One region of the Paenibacillus sp. JCM 9796 genome, then DNA from elsewhere that is predicted to be linked to it. Evidence: a T-box and tRNA genes for the amino acid it is inferred to sense, from the RefSeq annotation. Region 1 holds a T-box; the other regions hold tRNA genes.

Evidence for each region. A T-box is a leader RNA that pairs with one kind of tRNA and senses whether it is charged. The one in region 1 lies ahead of ileS (isoleucine--tRNA ligase), so its partner is inferred to be a tRNA-Ile.
Region 2: it encodes a tRNA-Ile, which carries the amino acid that the T-box ahead of ileS (isoleucine--tRNA ligase) is inferred to sense. The anticodon was not compared.
Region 3: it encodes a tRNA-Ile, which carries the amino acid that the T-box ahead of ileS (isoleucine--tRNA ligase) is inferred to sense. The anticodon was not compared.
Region 4: it encodes a tRNA-Ile, which carries the amino acid that the T-box ahead of ileS (isoleucine--tRNA ligase) is inferred to sense. The anticodon was not compared.

The regions. Positions count from the first base shown of each region.
Region 1 is NZ_AP043723.1:4,839,229-4,843,441, reverse strand. Features, by position in the region: gene ileS (isoleucine--tRNA ligase) at 1-2,459, opposite strand, end outside; T-box leader at 2,515-2,781, opposite strand; gene ACZ439_RS23235 (DivIVA domain-containing protein) at 2,865-3,344, opposite strand; gene ACZ439_RS23230 (YlmH family RNA-binding protein) at 3,465-4,213, opposite strand, start outside.
Region 2 is NZ_AP043723.1:3,641,282-3,645,494, reverse strand. Features, by position in the region: rRNA gene ACZ439_RS17590 (23S ribosomal RNA) at 1-2,580, opposite strand, end outside; tRNA gene ACZ439_RS17585 (tRNA-Ala) at 2,739-2,814, opposite strand; tRNA gene ACZ439_RS17580 (tRNA-Ile) at 2,832-2,908, opposite strand; rRNA gene rrf (5S ribosomal RNA) at 2,945-3,061, opposite strand; rRNA gene ACZ439_RS17570 (16S ribosomal RNA) at 3,197-4,213, opposite strand, start outside.
Region 3 is NZ_AP043723.1:2,803,603-2,807,815, reverse strand. Features, by position in the region: rRNA gene ACZ439_RS13540 (23S ribosomal RNA) at 1-1,398, opposite strand, end outside; tRNA gene ACZ439_RS13535 (tRNA-Ala) at 1,567-1,642, opposite strand; tRNA gene ACZ439_RS13530 (tRNA-Ile) at 1,659-1,735, opposite strand; rRNA gene rrf (5S ribosomal RNA) at 1,797-1,913, opposite strand; rRNA gene ACZ439_RS13520 (16S ribosomal RNA) at 2,048-3,598, opposite strand; gene ACZ439_RS13515 (HD-GYP domain-containing protein) at 3,910-4,213, opposite strand, start outside.
Region 4 is NZ_AP043723.1:2,526,906-2,531,118, forward strand. Features, by position in the region: rRNA gene ACZ439_RS12165 (23S ribosomal RNA) at 1-2,444, opposite strand, end outside; tRNA gene ACZ439_RS12170 (tRNA-Ala) at 2,603-2,678, opposite strand; tRNA gene ACZ439_RS12175 (tRNA-Ile) at 2,696-2,772, opposite strand; rRNA gene rrf (5S ribosomal RNA) at 2,809-2,925, opposite strand; rRNA gene ACZ439_RS12185 (16S ribosomal RNA) at 3,061-4,213, opposite strand, start outside.

The DNA.
Region 1 (4,213 bases):
GCTTCTTCCAGCGCCTTCAGCACATCGTCACGCAGCGAGATGAACGATTCCCACTTCTGCTCCAACGCTTCATCGAACAAGTCCGCATTCACTTCCGGCAAATAGGCGAGCTGCACGCTGGCCAGTTCCGTGCCCGGGATATATTTCCACACTTCGTCCGCGGTATGTGGCAGGATCGGCGCGATCAGTTTAGTTATAACCGTTAGCGTGTCGTACAATACGGTTTGTGCCGCTTTTCGCTCCGGATCCGCCGCCGCGCTGGCGTACAGCCGATCTTTCAGAATATCCAGGTAGAACGCGCTCATTTCGACGGCGCAATAATGATGCACCGCTTGATAAACGACATGGAACTCATACTTGTCGTAAGCTTTAATTACTTTGTCGGCCATCCGGTGCAGACGAATCATGGCGAATCGGTCAAGCTCGTTCAGGGCAGACACGTCGACGCGATCGCGAGCCGGGTCGAAATCCGACAGGTTGCCGAGCAGGAAGCGCAGCGTGTTGCGGATCTTCCGGTAACCCTCGGACGTTTGGGTCAAGATGTTATCCGAGATGCGTTGATCCGCCTGAAAGTCGGTTGAGGACACCCACAGACGCAAAATTTCAGCGCCCAGCTTGTCTGCCACTTGCTTCGGATCGATCGTATTGCCGAGTGACTTGGACATTTTCCGTCCTTCGCCGTCCAGCGTGAAGCCGTGGGACAGGATACCTTTGTAAGGCGCTTGCCCCTTCACCGCAACACCCGTGATCAACGAGGAGTTGAACCAGCCGCGATATTGGTCCGATCCTTCCAAATACAAGTCAGCCGGCCATTGCAGTTCCTCGCGCGTCTCCAATACCGCTACATGGCTGGAGCCGGAATCGAACCATACGTCCATAATATCCGTTTCTTTGCGGAAATGGTCGTGTCCGCAGGACGGGCACACGGTACCTGCCGGCAGCAGCTCTTTCTCATCCTTCAAGAACCATGCATTCGAGCCCTCCTGCTCGAAGATGCCCGCAACATGCTCGATCGTCGACTCATTCACGAGCGGCTCGTTGCAGCTGCGGCAATAGAAGATCGGAATCGGAACGCCCCATGCCCGTTGCCGGGAAATACACCAGTCGCCGCGCTCGGCGATCATGTTGTGCAGACGGGTCTCGCCCCACTCCGGCGTCCAGTCGATGCGTTTGATTTCGTCCAGCATCGCTTGACGGAATTTATCGACGGAAGCGAACCATTGCTCGGTCGCACGGAAGATAACGGGCTTCTTCGTCCGCCAGTCATGCGGGTATTGATGCTGGATCGTGTTCATATGCAGCAGGTGGCCGGAAGCTTGCAGCATCTCCGTGATCACCTTGTTTCCCTTATCGTAGAACATGCCTTCAAAGCCCGGCGCTTCCGCCGTAAAATGCCCCTGATCGTCCACCGGACACAACACGCCGATGTTATAACGTTGCCCGATGACAAAGTCATCTTCCCCGTGACCCGGCGCGGTATGAACGCAGCCCGTACCCGCTTCCAGCGTGACATGCTCGCCGACCATCACGAGGGACGTGCGGTCGTAGAACGGATGCTGGCAGAGCACATGCTCCAGCTCGGCGCCTTTGTAGGCAGACAGCACCTTCACGTCTGTCCAGCCGATTTCCTTCGCCGCCGCTTCGAGCAGCCCTTGCGCAAGCACAAACTTGCGGCCGGCCGCCTCTACCAGCACGTAGTCAAATTCCGGATGCAGACTGATCCCGAGGTTGGCAGGAAGCGTCCAAGGCGTCGTCGTCCAGATGACGATCGCGGCATCCTCGGGCAGCTTGCCTTTTCCGTCTTTCACTTGAAACGCCACATAGATCGAGGTTGAAGTTTTGTCTTTATATTCGATTTCCGCTTCGGCCAGCGCGCTCTCCGAGGACGGAGACCAATAGACCGGCTTCAGCCCTTTGTAGATGTAACCTTTGTTCACCATGCCGCCGAACACGCGGATTTGCTGGGCTTCGTATTTTGGCTGCAGGGTTACGTACGGGTTCTCCCAATCGCCGCGGATACCTAGCCGCTTGAACTGTTTCTTTTGTTTCTCGACCCACTCGAGGGCGTAGGCTTTACAGTAATCGCGGAATTCCGGAACGCTCATTTTTTTACGGTCGACCTTGCCGCCGTTGGCGATGGCCTGCTCGATCGGCAAGCCGTGCGTGTCCCAGCCCGGCACGTACGGGGCGTCGTAGCCCTGCATCGTTTTGAAGCGGACGATAATATCTTTCAATACTTTGTTCAGCGCATGGCCGATATGAATATCCCCGTTTGCATACGGAGGACCGTCATGCAGTATAAATTTCGGCTTGCCTTTGCGGCTTTCTTGCACGAGACGGTAGATGTCAATCTCTTCCCAGTGCTGCTGCATTTTCGGTTCGGCCTGCGGCAAGTTCCCGCGCATCGGAAACTCGGTTTGCAGCAGGTTTAACGTTTTTCCATAATCTACGTTTGACATATTTACCCACGCTCCTGACTTGATTCAAACCAAACAAAAAAAAGACCTCGCATCCCATAGGGACGAGAAGTCTCGCGGTACCACCCTGATTAAGACAATAGCCAACCCCATCCGCGGCTGACGCCCGACCGGATGAATCAATTGGCTTATAATCTTCGCTCCATGATCGATAACGGGATCATCCGTTGCTCTTTACTTACGCATCGGTTCAAGAGACGCTCCTGGGTGATATTCCTAAGCCGCCGAAGTCCGGGCTCGCACCAACCCCCGAATCGCTTGCTTCAGCCGTACGCCAAGTACTCGTCCCAGTCTTCGCTTTCACATATGGTAACTTAACAGGAGTATATCGAAAATTGCGCGCATCGTCAACTGACACGGCTTGTATGAATATCCGGGCTGTCCGGTTTACGGCTGCTCCACTTCCGTGCGCTCAAGCGAGTTCCAATCTTCCTTGCTGAGCAGTTCGAGCTGCGCTTCGATTAACGTCCGGAAACGGGTACGGTAGATCGATGCCTGTTTCTTCAGCTCCTCGATCTCAACCGAGATTTTGCGCGCCTTCGAAAGCGATTCGTTAATAATCCGATCGGCGTTTTTCTCCGCTTCCTTGATGATGAGCTGTGCTTCTTTCTTCGCGTTCGTTTTTACCTCATCCGCAGCTTCCTGAGCGACGATGATCGTCTTGCTCAGCGTTTCCTCAATGTTTGCAAAGTGATCCAGCCGCTCTTGAATCGTAATCAATTGATTTTGCATCTCTTTATTTTCACGAATTAACGCCTCGTAGTCTTTAATAACCTGATCCAAAAATTCATTGACCTGATCCTCGTCATATCCTCGGAACGAACGACTAAATTCCTTATTATGTATATCGAGCGGTGTTAAAGCCATTCTTGCACCTCCTGCATATTTGAGCAACGTGCGCCGATGATGTTCGACATCCATGCGTATTGGTATATTTCGACAATACTTAGATTTTTCCTGCCTGCATAAATCAAAAAAATCGGCAATTTATGCATATTTGCCGATTCGAATGCGATACCTGCCTTTTTTGGTCAGCCCTTCGACTTCCAACACTTTGAACCTGCCGAACCCCTTCAGCGACACGACGTCACCCTGCTTCAGCGGCTTGCTCGGATCCTCTTCCTGCTTCCAATTCACTTTGCAGCGGCCCGCTTTGATCGGAACAAGCACCTTCGCGCGGCTGAGCCGGTACACGTCGCTGACAATCCCGTCCAAGCGGAGGGAAGCGACGGTCAAGTTCATGTCGTCGAGCTTCGTTTCCGTGGCCTGCAGCTTGTCCAGTGGCAGCGTGCCCGTATGCACGTGCACACGATGCACCTGGTTCAAGTGAAGCACGATATAATCGGCGATCTCTGCGGCGGCAAGAAAGTGGCATCCGGTCGGCAGCACATAGATGTCGCCGACTTTATCCCGTTTAATGCCCAAACCGAGTATTGCGCCCATATAGTCGCCATGGTCCAAATCGCCCAGGCTGTCGTCTGTGGAAGACACTTCGATTAGCCGGATGCCCATCTCTTCATCATCCAGTACGCGGTAATCCGGGGCGACAATCGCCCGCTTCCGCTCGGCGTTCGGGTGACCTCCCTCGAAGCGAACCTGCACGTCTGCGCTTCGATTCACGAGACTCGTTAAGATGAACGCTTGTCTTGGGTCTAAAAAATCGGTCCGTTTCACTTCATGCTGCTCGGCCCTGGCCACCCATTCGGCGGCTTGATCGACGAAACGATGCTCATCCG
Region 2 (4,213 bases), 1.2 Mb from region 1:
AGCGATGGCCCTTCCATGCGGTACCACCGGATCACTAAGCCCGACTTTCGTCCCTGCTCGACCTGTTTGTCTCGCAGTCAAGCTCCCTTATGCCTTTGCACTCTTCGAATGATTTCCAACCATTCTGAGGGAACCTTGGGGCGCCTCCGTTACTCTTTAGGAGGCGACCGCCCCAGTCAAACTGCCCACCTGACACTGTCCCCGTACCGGTTCACGGTACCAGGTTAGAACTCCGATACGATCAGGGTGGTATCCCAACGGCGCCTCCACCCACGCTGGCGCGCAGGCTTCCCAGGCTCCCACCTATCCTGTACAGATCGTACCAAAGTCCAATATCAAGCTGCAGTAAAGCTCCATGGGGTCTTTCCGTCTTGTCGCGGGTAACCTGCATCTTCACAGGTATTAAAATTTCACCGGATCTCTCGTCGAGACAGCGCCCAAGTCGTTACGCCATTCGTGCGGGTCAGAATTTACCTGACAAGGAATTTCGCTACCTTAGGACCGTTATAGTTACGGCCGCCGTTTACTGGGGCTTCGGTTCACAGCTTCGGGTTACCCCTAACCGCTCCCCTTAACCTTCCAGCACCGGGCAGGCGTCAGCCCGTATACTTCGCCTTGCGGCTTCGCACAGACCTGTGTTTTTGCTAAACAGTCGCTTGGGCCTTTTCACTGCGGCCCCCTCGGGCTATTCACCCTACCGAGGCACCCCTTCTCCCGAAGTTACGGGGTCATTTTGCCGAGTTCCTTAACGAGAGTTCTTCCGAGCGCCTTAGCATGCTCTGCTCGCCTACCTGTGTCGGTTTGCGGTACGGGCACCTTCTCCCTGGCTAGAGGCTTTTCTTGGCAGCCTGAACTCATGACCTTCGGTACTTAAATTTCCCTCCCCATCACAGCCCAGCCTTACGGTGTGCGGATTTGCCTGCACACCAGCCTCACTGCTTGGACGAGCATCCATCAGCTCGCGTCACTATCCTTCTGCGTCACCCCATTGCTCATAACGGTTCACGGTGGTACAGGAATTTCAACCTGTTGTCCTTCGACTACGCCTTTCGGCCTCGCCTTAGGTCCCGACTTACCCTGAGCGGACGAACCTTCCTCAGGAACCCTTAGGCTTACGGCGGATCAGATTCTCACTGATCTTTTCGTTACTCATACCGGCATTCTCACTTGTATGCAGTCCACCAGTCCTCACGATCCAGCTTCTACCCGCATACAACGCTCCCCTACTGCCCGCATCGTGTTCACTCCAGCTTCGAAGTAGGATGTTTAGCCCCTGGAGACATTTAGCCAGATTCTTTCATCAACTTTAGTCGTTGAATCTGGCGAATGTCCCGTGGCCAAACATGACCTCAAAGACGCAGTGAACACGATGCTGACTCATAGCTTCGGTGGTGTGTTTAGCCCCGTTACATTTTCGGCGCAGAGTCACTCGACCAGTGAGCTATTACGCACTCTTTCAATGGTGGCTGCTTCTAAGCCAACATCCTGGTTGTCTGTGCAACTCCACATCCTTTCCCACTTAACACACACTTGGGGACCTTAGCTGATGATCTGGGCTGTTTCCCTCTTGACAATGGATCTTAGCACTCACTGTCTGACTCCCGGGATAACGTCTGTGGCATTCAGAGTTTGACTGGACTTGGTAACCCTTGGCGGGCCCCGCACCCAATCAGTGCTTTACCTCCACGACGCATCTCCCGAGGCTAGCCCTAAAGCTATTTCGGGGAGAACCAGCTATCTCCGAGTTCGATTGGAATTTCTCCGCTACCCCCACCTCATCCCCGAATTTTTCAACATTCGTGGGTTCGGGCCTCCAGTGCGTGTTACCGCACCTTCACCCTGGACAGGGGTAGATCACACGGTTTCGGGTCTACGCCTACAAACTATTTCGCCCTATTCAGACTCGCTTTCGCTGCGGCTACGGCTTCTCACCTTAACCTTGCTTGCAAACGTAACTCGCCGGTTCATTCTACAAAAGGCACGCCATCACCCATGAACGGGCTCTGACTTCTTGTAAGCACACGGTTTCAGGTTCTTTTTCACTCCGCTCCCGCGGTTCTTTTCACCTTTCCCTCACGGTACTGCTTCACTATCGGTCACCAGGGAGTATTTAGCCTTGGCAGATGGTCCTGCCGGATTCAGACGGGGTTTCACGTGTCCCGCCCTACTCAGGATACGCCTAGGGTGTTCGCAGACTTTTGGTTACGGGGCTTTTACCCTCTATGGCCGGCCTTTCCAGACCTGTTCGCCTAACCTGCTGCACCCACGACGGCGTCCTACAACCCCAAGGAGCAAGCTCCTTGGTTTGGGCTAATCCGCTTTCGCTCGCCGCTACTGACGGAATCACTTTTGTTTTCTTTTCCTGAGGGTACTTAGATGTTTCAGTTCCCCTCGTATGCCTCCTATGCAGCTATGTATTCACTGCATGGTACGTGAGTATTACCTCACGCGGGTTCCCCCATTCGGACATCCCCGGATCAATGCCTGCTTACGGCTCCCCGAGGCGTTATCGTTGTTCGCCACGTCCTTCTTCGGCTCCTGGTGCCTAGGCATCCTCCGTGTGCTCTTTATAGCTTATCCAGCTATCACTTGTACGACCGAAGTCGTACCGGATTTTGATTCAGCATTTGTTGCTTTGTTTCGTTTATCCAGTTTTCAAGGAACAAGTTCTTGCTGCCGTTCAACCGGCAGGAAAGTCATCTTACCATAATGCCGATCGCTCGACAAGAGGTAGTTTTTGGTGGAGCCAAGCGGGATCGAACCGCTGACCTCCTGCTTGCAAGGCAGGCGCTCTCCCAGCTGAGCTATGGCCCCAAACATTATGAAATTTATGGTGGGCCCTAGTGGACTCGAACCACCGACCTCACCCTTATCAGGGGTGCGCTCTAACCAGCTGAGCTAAGGGCCCTCATGTTGACCTTATTCATCCACACAAGGTGGATTCGCTTGGCGACGTTCTACTCTCCCAGGACCCTGCGGTCCAAGTACCATCGACGCTGGAAGGCTTAACGTTCGTGTTCGGGATGGGTACGCGTGGTTCCCTTCCGCCATCATCACCAAACGAATCGGTTAGCGGACTAACCGAGAAAGGCTATTGCGCCTTTCAAAACTAAACATCGAAATGAGTGCTTCTGTATACAGCAGTGGTGCTGCTGTAGATTTGTCCGCCACCCTGCAGGTGACATGGACTCCATAGAAAGGAGGTGATCCAGCCGCACCTTCCGATACGGCTACCTTGTTACGACTTCACCCCAATCATCTACCCCACCTTCGGCGGCTGGCTCCTTGCGGTTACCCCACCGACTTCGGGTGTTGTAAACTCTCGTGGTGTGACGGGCGGTGTGTACAAGACCCGGGAACGTATTCACCGCGGCATGCTGATCCGCGATTACTAGCAATTCCGACTTCATGCAGGCGAGTTGCAGCCTGCAATCCGAACTGAGACCGGCTTCTAAGGATTCGCTCCATCTCGCGACTTCGCCTCCCGTTGTACCGGCCATTGTAGTACGTGTGTAGCCCAGGTCATAAGGGGCATGATGATTTGACGTCATCCCCACCTTCCTCCGGTTTGTCACCGGCAGTCAACTTAGAGTGCCCAACTGAATGCTGGCAACTAAGTTCAAGGGTTGCGCTCGTTGCGGGACTTAACCCAACATCTCACGACACGAGCTGACGACAACCATGCACCACCTGTCTCCTCTGCCCCGAAGGGAAGGTACATCTCTGTACCGGTCAGAGGGATGTCAAGACCTGGTAAGGTTCTTCGCGTTGCTTCGAATTAAACCACATACTCCACTGCTTGTGCGGGTCCCCGTCAATTCCTTTGAGTTTCACTCTTGCGAGCGTACTCCCCAGGCGGAGTGCTTATTGTGTTTACTTCGGCACCAAGGGTATCGAAACCCCTAACACCTAGCACTCATCGTTTACGGCGTGGACTACCAGGGTATCTAATCCTGTTTGCTCCCCACGCTTTCGCGCCTCAGCGTCAGTTACAGTCCAGAAAGCCGCCTTCGCCACTGGTGTTCCTCCACATCTCTACGCATTTCACCGCTACACGTGGAATTCCGCTTTCCTCTCCTGCACTCAAGTCTCCCAGTTTTCAGTGCGAACCGGGGTTGAGCCCCGGGCTTAAACACCAAACTTAAAAGACCGCCTGCGCGCGCTTTACGCCCAATAATTCCGGACAACGCTTGCCCCCTACGTATTACCGCGG
Region 3 (4,213 bases), 2.0 Mb from region 1:
TCGCCTTAGGTCCCGACTTACCCTGAGCGGACGAACCTTCCTCAGGAACCCTTAGGCTTACGGCGGATCAGATTCTCACTGATCTTTTCGTTACTCATACCGGCATTCTCACTTGTATGCAGTCCACCAGTCCTCACGATCCAGCTTCTACCCGCATACAACGCTCCCCTACCCCAGCGCAATCACTTGCGCTCGTCATAGCTTCGGTGGTGTGTTTAGCCCCGTTACATTTTCGGCGCAGAGTCACTCGACCAGTGAGCTATTACGCACTCTTTCAATGGTGGCTGCTTCTAAGCCAACATCCTGGTTGTCTGTGCAACTCCACATCCTTTCCCACTTAACACACACTTGGGGACCTTAGCTGATGATCTGGGCTGTTTCCCTCTTGACAATGGATCTTAGCACTCACTGTCTGACTCCCGGGATAACGTCTGTGGCATTCAGAGTTTGACTGGACTTGGTAACCCTTGGCGGGCCCCGCACCCAATCAGTGCTTTACCTCCACGACGCATCTCCCGAGGCTAGCCCTAAAGCTATTTCGGGGAGAACCAGCTATCTCCGAGTTCGATTGGAATTTCTCCGCTACCCCCACCTCATCCCCGAATTTTTCAACATTCGTGGGTTCGGGCCTCCAGTGCGTGTTACCGCACCTTCACCCTGGACAGGGGTAGATCACACGGTTTCGGGTCTACGCCTACAAACTATTTCGCCCTATTCAGACTCGCTTTCGCTGCGGCTACGGCTTCTCACCTTAACCTTGCTTGCAAACGTAACTCGCCGGTTCATTCTACAAAAGGCACGCCATCACCCGTTAACGGGCTCTGACTTCTTGTAAGCACACGGTTTCAGGTTCTTTTTCACTCCGCTCCCGCGGTTCTTTTCACCTTTCCCTCACGGTACTGCTTCACTATCGGTCACCAGGGAGTATTTAGCCTTGGCAGATGGTCCTGCCGGATTCAGACGGGGTTTCACGTGTCCCGCCCTACTCAGGATACGCCTAGGGTGTTCGCAGACTTTTGGTTACGGGGCTTTTACCCTCTATGGCCGGCCTTTCCAGACCTGTTCGCCTAACCTGCTGCACCCATGACGGCGTCCTACAACCCCAAGGAGCAAGCTCCTTGGTTTGGGCTAATCCGCTTTCGCTCGCCGCTACTGACGGAATCACTTTTGTTTTCTTTTCCTGAGGGTACTTAGATGTTTCAGTTCCCCTCGTATGCCTCCTATGCAGCTATGTATTCACTGCATGGTACGTGAGTATTACCTCACGCGGGTTCCCCCATTCGGACATCCCCGGATCAATGCCTGCTTACGGCTCCCCGAGGCGTTATCGTTGTTCGCCACGTCCTTCTTCGGCTCCTGGTGCCTAGGCATCCTCCGTGTGCTCTTTATAGCTTATCCAGCTATCACTTGTACGACCGAAGTCATACCGGATTTTGATTCAGCATTTGTTGCTTTGTTTCGTTTATCCAGTTTTCAAGGAACAAATCGACTAATTTTGTCGCACTATCAAATCAGCGACGAAAAAAATCATATCATACTCTCTTACTTATTTCAAGAGGTAAGATTTGGTGGAGCCAAGCGGGATCGAACCGCTGACCTCCTGCTTGCAAGGCAGGCGCTCTCCCAGCTGAGCTATGGCCCCATACGTATGAAGTTATTGGTGGGCCCTAGTGGACTCGAACCACCGACCTCACCCTTATCAGGGGTGCGCTCTAACCAGCTGAGCTAAGGGCCCTCGAGGTCTTGCTTTCAGTAACTATTTTGTTTCATAAGAAAAGCCCACCCGTGGTGGGCTTGCTTGGCGACGTTCTACTCTCCCAGGACCCTGCGGTCCAAGTACCATCGACGCTGGAAGGCTTAACGTTCGTGTTCGGGATGGGTACGCGTGGTTCCCTTCCGCCATCATCACCAAACGAATCGGTTAGCGGGCTAACCAGGAAAGGCTATTGCGCCTTTCAAAACTGAACATCGAAGTGAGTGCTTCTGTTACAGCAGTGGTGCTGCTGTAGATTTGTCCGCCACCCTGCAGGTGGCACGGACTCCATAGAAAGGAGGTGATCCAGCCGCACCTTCCGATACGGCTACCTTGTTACGACTTCACCCCAATCATCTACCCCACCTTCGGCGGCTGGCTCCTTGCGGTTACCCCACCGACTTCGGGTGTTGTAAACTCTCGTGGTGTGACGGGCGGTGTGTACAAGACCCGGGAACGTATTCACCGCGGCATGCTGATCCGCGATTACTAGCAATTCCGACTTCATGCAGGCGAGTTGCAGCCTGCAATCCGAACTGAGACCGGCTTCTAAGGATTCGCTCCATCTCGCGACTTCGCTTCCCGTTGTACCGGCCATTGTAGTACGTGTGTAGCCCAGGTCATAAGGGGCATGATGATTTGACGTCATCCCCACCTTCCTCCGGTTTGTCACCGGCAGTCAACTTAGAGTGCCCAACTGAATGCTGGCAACTAAGTTCAAGGGTTGCGCTCGTTGCGGGACTTAACCCAACATCTCACGACACGAGCTGACGACAACCATGCACCACCTGTCTCCTCTGCCCCGAAGGGAAGGTACATCTCTGTACCGGTCAGAGGGATGTCAAGACCTGGTAAGGTTCTTCGCGTTGCTTCGAATTAAACCACATACTCCACTGCTTGTGCGGGTCCCCGTCAATTCCTTTGAGTTTCACTCTTGCGAGCGTACTCCCCAGGCGGAGTGCTTATTGTGTTTACTTCGGCACCAAGGGTATCGAAACCCCTAACACCTAGCACTCATCGTTTACGGCGTGGACTACCAGGGTATCTAATCCTGTTTGCTCCCCACGCTTTCGCGCCTCAGCGTCAGTTACAGTCCAGAAAGCCGCCTTCGCCACTGGTGTTCCTCCACATCTCTACGCATTTCACCGCTACACGTGGAATTCCGCTTTCCTCTCCTGCACTCAAGTCTCCCAGTTTTCAGTGCGAACCGGGGTTGAGCCCCGGGCTTAAACACCAAACTTAAAAGACCGCCTGCGCGCGCTTTACGCCCAATAATTCCGGACAACGCTTGCCCCCTACGTATTACCGCGGCTGCTGGCACGTAGTTAGCCGGGGCTTTCTTCTCAAGTACCGTCACCCTCAGAGCAGTTACTCTCCGAGGCGTTCTTCCTTGGCAACAGAGCTTTACGATCCGAAAACCTTCATCACTCACGCGGCGTTGCTCCGTCAGGCTTGCGCCCATTGCGGAAGATTCCCTACTGCTGCCTCCCGTAGGAGTCTGGGCCGTGTCTCAGTCCCAGTGTGGCCGATCACCCTCTCAGGTCGGCTACGCATCGTCGCCTTGGTGGGCCGTTACCCCACCAACTAGCTAATGCGCCGCAGGCCCATCCATAAGCCACAGGTTGCCCCGTGTTTCATGATTCCCCCATGCGGAGAAACCAGCTATCCGGTCTTAGCTACCGTTTCCGGTAGTTATCCCGATCTTACAGGCAGGTTGCCTACGTGTTACTCACCCGTCCGCCGCTCCAGGGGGTTTCCCGTAAGGGAACACCCCAAGCGCTCGACTTGCATGTATTAGGCACGCCGCCAGCGTTCGTCCTGAGCCAGGATCAAACTCTCCATTAATGTAGAAAGCTGACTTGCTCATTGTTGAAGCTAGCTGAGATATTGCTATCTCTTATTTAAAGCACTCACTCGATGTTCAGTTTTCAAAGGGCAATTCGTCCGCCTTGTTTAGCGGCGACTTCTTCAATATATCACATTTGCCTATTCGATTGCAAGTACTTTTTTTTCGAAACCTGAGAAACAACAGTGCGTTTCAACTAAAAAGTCCTCGCCGCCGAAGCAGCGAAGACTAATATATCATGAACCATTTCCTTAAGTCAAGCATCTTAACCGGACTTTTTTTCATGTCCTTTAGGAAAGCTATACTTTACTTACTTCTGAATAACGTCTTCAATGTACAAGCTGCGCTCGATTGTCAAATTAACAATTTTGCCGTTCACATTCACCCAAGGTCTTGTCGGATGAGACCGGTCAGAAAAGACAATTTCACCGATACGGTTATCGCTCAGCTTCACGAGCGTTCCGTTATGGAACGAGGTTACCTTGGTAATGAACGTCTGAACCATGGCGGGATCCAGCTTGCCAAAAGCTTCATTCTGCAGCTGTTCCAGAACCAGGTAAGGGGATATGCCTTTTTTGTGAAACCGGTCGGTCGTCATGGCATGGAACATATCC
Region 4 (4,213 bases), 2.3 Mb from region 1:
ATCACTAAGCCCGACTTTCGTCCCTGCTCGACCTGTTTGTCTCGCAGTCAAGCTCCCTTATGCCTTTGCACTCTTCGAATGATTTCCAACCATTCTGAGGGAACCTTGGGGCGCCTCCGTTACTCTTTAGGAGGCGACCGCCCCAGTCAAACTGCCCACCTGACACTGTCCCCGTACCGGTTCACGGTACCAGGTTAGAACTCCGATACGATCAGGGTGGTATCCCAACGGCGCCTCCACCCACGCTGGCGCGCAGGCTTCCCAGGCTCCCACCTATCCTGTACAGATCGTACCAAAGTCCAATATCAAGCTGCAGTAAAGCTCCATGGGGTCTTTCCGTCTTGTCGCGGGTAACCTGCATCTTCACAGGTATTAAAATTTCACCGGATCTCTCGTCGAGACAGCGCCCAAGTCGTTACGCCATTCGTGCGGGTCAGAATTTACCTGACAAGGAATTTCGCTACCTTAGGACCGTTATAGTTACGGCCGCCGTTTACTGGGGCTTCGGTTCACAGCTTCGGGTTGCCCCTAACCGCTCCCCTTAACCTTCCAGCACCGGGCAGGCGTCAGCCCGTATACTTCGCCTTGCGGCTTCGCACAGACCTGTGTTTTTGCTAAACAGTCGCTTGGGCCTTTTCACTGCGGCCCCCTCGGGCTATTCACCCTACCGAGGCACCCCTTCTCCCGAAGTTACGGGGTCATTTTGCCGAGTTCCTTAACGAGAGTTCTTCCGAGCGCCTTAGCATGCTCTGCTCGCCTACCTGTGTCGGTTTGCGGTACGGGCACCTTCTCCCTGGCTAGAGGCTTTTCTTGGCAGCCTGAACTCATGACCTTCGGTACTAAAATTTCCCTCCCCATCACAGCCCAGCCTTACGGTGTGCGGATTTGCCTGCACACCAGCCTCACTGCTTGGACTGAGCAATCCATAGCCCAGCGTCACTATCCTTCTGCGTCACCCCATCGCTCATAACGGTTCACGGTGGTACAGGAATTTCAACCTGTTGTCCTTCGACTACGCCTTTCGGCCTCGCCTTAGGTCCCGACTTACCCTGAGCGGACGAACCTTCCTCAGGAACCCTTAGGCTTACGGCGGATCAGATTCTCACTGATCTTTTCGTTACTCATACCGGCATTCTCACTTGTATGCAGTCCACCAGTCCTCACGATCCAGCTTCTACCCGCATACAACGCTCCCCTACCCCAGCGCAATCACTTGCGCTCGTCATAGCTTCGGTGGTGTGTTTAGCCCCGTTACATTTTCGGCGCAGAGTCACTCGACCAGTGAGCTATTACGCACTCTTTCAATGGTGGCTGCTTCTAAGCCAACATCCTGGTTGTCTGTGCAACTCCACATCCTTTCCCACTTAACACACACTTGGGGACCTTAGCTGATGATCTGGGCTGTTTCCCTCTTGACAATGGATCTTAGCACTCACTGTCTGACTCCCGGGATAACGTCTGTGGCATTCAGAGTTTGACTGGACTTGGTAACCCTTGGCGGGCCCCGCACCCAATCAGTGCTTTACCTCCACGACGCATCTCCCGAGGCTAGCCCTAAAGCTATTTCGGGGAGAACCAGCTATCTCCGAGTTCGATTGGAATTTCTCCGCTACCCCCACCTCATCCCCGAATTTTTCAACATTCGTGGGTTCGGGCCTCCAGTGCGTGTTACCGCACCTTCACCCTGGACAGGGGTAGATCACACGGTTTCGGGTCTACGCCTACAAACTATTTCGCCCTATTCAGACTCGCTTTCGCTGCGGCTACGGCTTCTCACCTTAACCTTGCTTGCAAACGTAACTCGCCGGTTCATTCTACAAAAGGCACGCCATCACCCTGTTGACGAACAAGTTCGCAACATAGGGCTCTGACTTCTTGTAAGCACACGGTTTCAGGTTCTTTTTCACTCCGCTCCCGCGGTTCTTTTCACCTTTCCCTCACGGTACTGCTTCACTATCGGTCACCAGGGAGTATTTAGCCTTGGCAGATGGTCCTGCCGGATTCAGACGGGGTTTCACGTGTCCCGCCCTACTCAGGATACGCCTAGGGTGTTCGCAGACTTTTGGTTACGGGGCTTTTACCCTCTATGGCCGGCCTTTCCAGACCTGTTCGCCTAACCTGCTGCACCCATGACGGCGTCCTACAACCCCAAGGAGCAAGCTCCTTGGTTTGGGCTAATCCGCTTTCGCTCGCCGCTACTGACGGAATCACTTTTGTTTTCTTTTCCTGAGGGTACTTAGATGTTTCAGTTCCCCTCGTATGCCTCCTATGCAGCTATGTATTCACTGCATGGTACGTGAGTATTACCTCACGCGGGTTCCCCCATTCGGACATCCCCGGATCAATGCCTGCTTACGGCTCCCCGAGGCGTTATCGTTGTTCGCCACGTCCTTCTTCGGCTCCTGGTGCCTAGGCATCCTCCGTGTGCTCTTTATAGCTTATCCAGCTATCACTTGTACGACCGAAGTCGCACCGGATTTTGATTCAGCATTTGTTGCTTTGTTTCGTTTATCCAGTTTTCAAGGAACAAGTTCTTGCTGCCGTTCAACCGGCAGGAAAGTCATCTTACCATAATGCCGATCGCTCGACAAGAGGTAGTTTTTGGTGGAGCCAAGCGGGATCGAACCGCTGACCTCCTGCTTGCAAGGCAGGCGCTCTCCCAGCTGAGCTATGGCCCCAAACATTATGAAATTTATGGTGGGCCCTAGTGGACTCGAACCACCGACCTCACCCTTATCAGGGGTGCGCTCTAACCAGCTGAGCTAAGGGCCCTCATGTTGACCTTATTCATCCACACAAGGTGGATTCGCTTGGCGACGTTCTACTCTCCCAGGACCCTGCGGTCCAAGTACCATCGACGCTGGAAGGCTTAACGTTCGTGTTCGGGATGGGTACGCGTGGTTCCCTTCCGCCATCATCACCAAACGAATCGGTTAGCGGGCTAACCGAGAAAGGCTATTGCGCCTTTCAAAACTAAACATCGAAGTGAGTGCTTCTGTATACAGCAGTGGTGCTGCTGCAGATTTGTCCGATGACCTACAGTCATCATGGACTCCATAGAAAGGAGGTGATCCAGCCGCACCTTCCGATACGGCTACCTTGTTACGACTTCACCCCAATCATCTACCCCACCTTCGGCGGCTGGCTCCTTGCGGTTACCCCACCGACTTCGGGTGTTGTAAACTCTCGTGGTGTGACGGGCGGTGTGTACAAGACCCGGGAACGTATTCACCGCGGCATGCTGATCCGCGATTACTAGCAATTCCGACTTCATGCAGGCGAGTTGCAGCCTGCAATCCGAACTGAGACCGGCTTCTAAGGATTCGCTCCATCTCGCGACTTCGCTTCCCGTTGTACCGGCCATTGTAGTACGTGTGTAGCCCAGGTCATAAGGGGCATGATGATTTGACGTCATCCCCACCTTCCTCCGGTTTGTCACCGGCAGTCAACTTAGAGTGCCCAACTGAATGCTGGCAACTAAGTTCAAGGGTTGCGCTCGTTGCGGGACTTAACCCAACATCTCACGACACGAGCTGACGACAACCATGCACCACCTGTCTCCTCTGCCCCGAAGGGAAGGTACATCTCTGTACCGGTCAGAGGGATGTCAAGACCTGGTAAGGTTCTTCGCGTTGCTTCGAATTAAACCACATACTCCACTGCTTGTGCGGGTCCCCGTCAATTCCTTTGAGTTTCACTCTTGCGAGCGTACTCCCCAGGCGGAGTGCTTATTGTGTTTACTTCGGCACCAAGGGTATCGAAACCCCTAACACCTAGCACTCATCGTTTACGGCGTGGACTACCAGGGTATCTAATCCTGTTTGCTCCCCACGCTTTCGCGCCTCAGCGTCAGTTACAGTCCAGAAAGCCGCCTTCGCCACTGGTGTTCCTCCACATCTCTACGCATTTCACCGCTACACGTGGAATTCCGCTTTCCTCTCCTGCACTCAAGTCTCCCAGTTTTCAGTGCGAACCGGGGTTGAGCCCCGGGCTTAAACACCAAACTTAAAAGACCGCCTGCGCGCGCTTTACGCCCAATAATTCCGGACAACGCTTGCCCCCTACGTATTACCGCGGCTGCTGGCACGTAGTTAGCCGGGGCTTTCTTCTCAAGTACCGTCACCCTCAGAGCAGTTACTCTCCGAGGCGTTCTTCCTTGGCAACAGAGCTTTACGATCCGAAAACCTTCATCACTCACGCGGCGTTGCTCCGT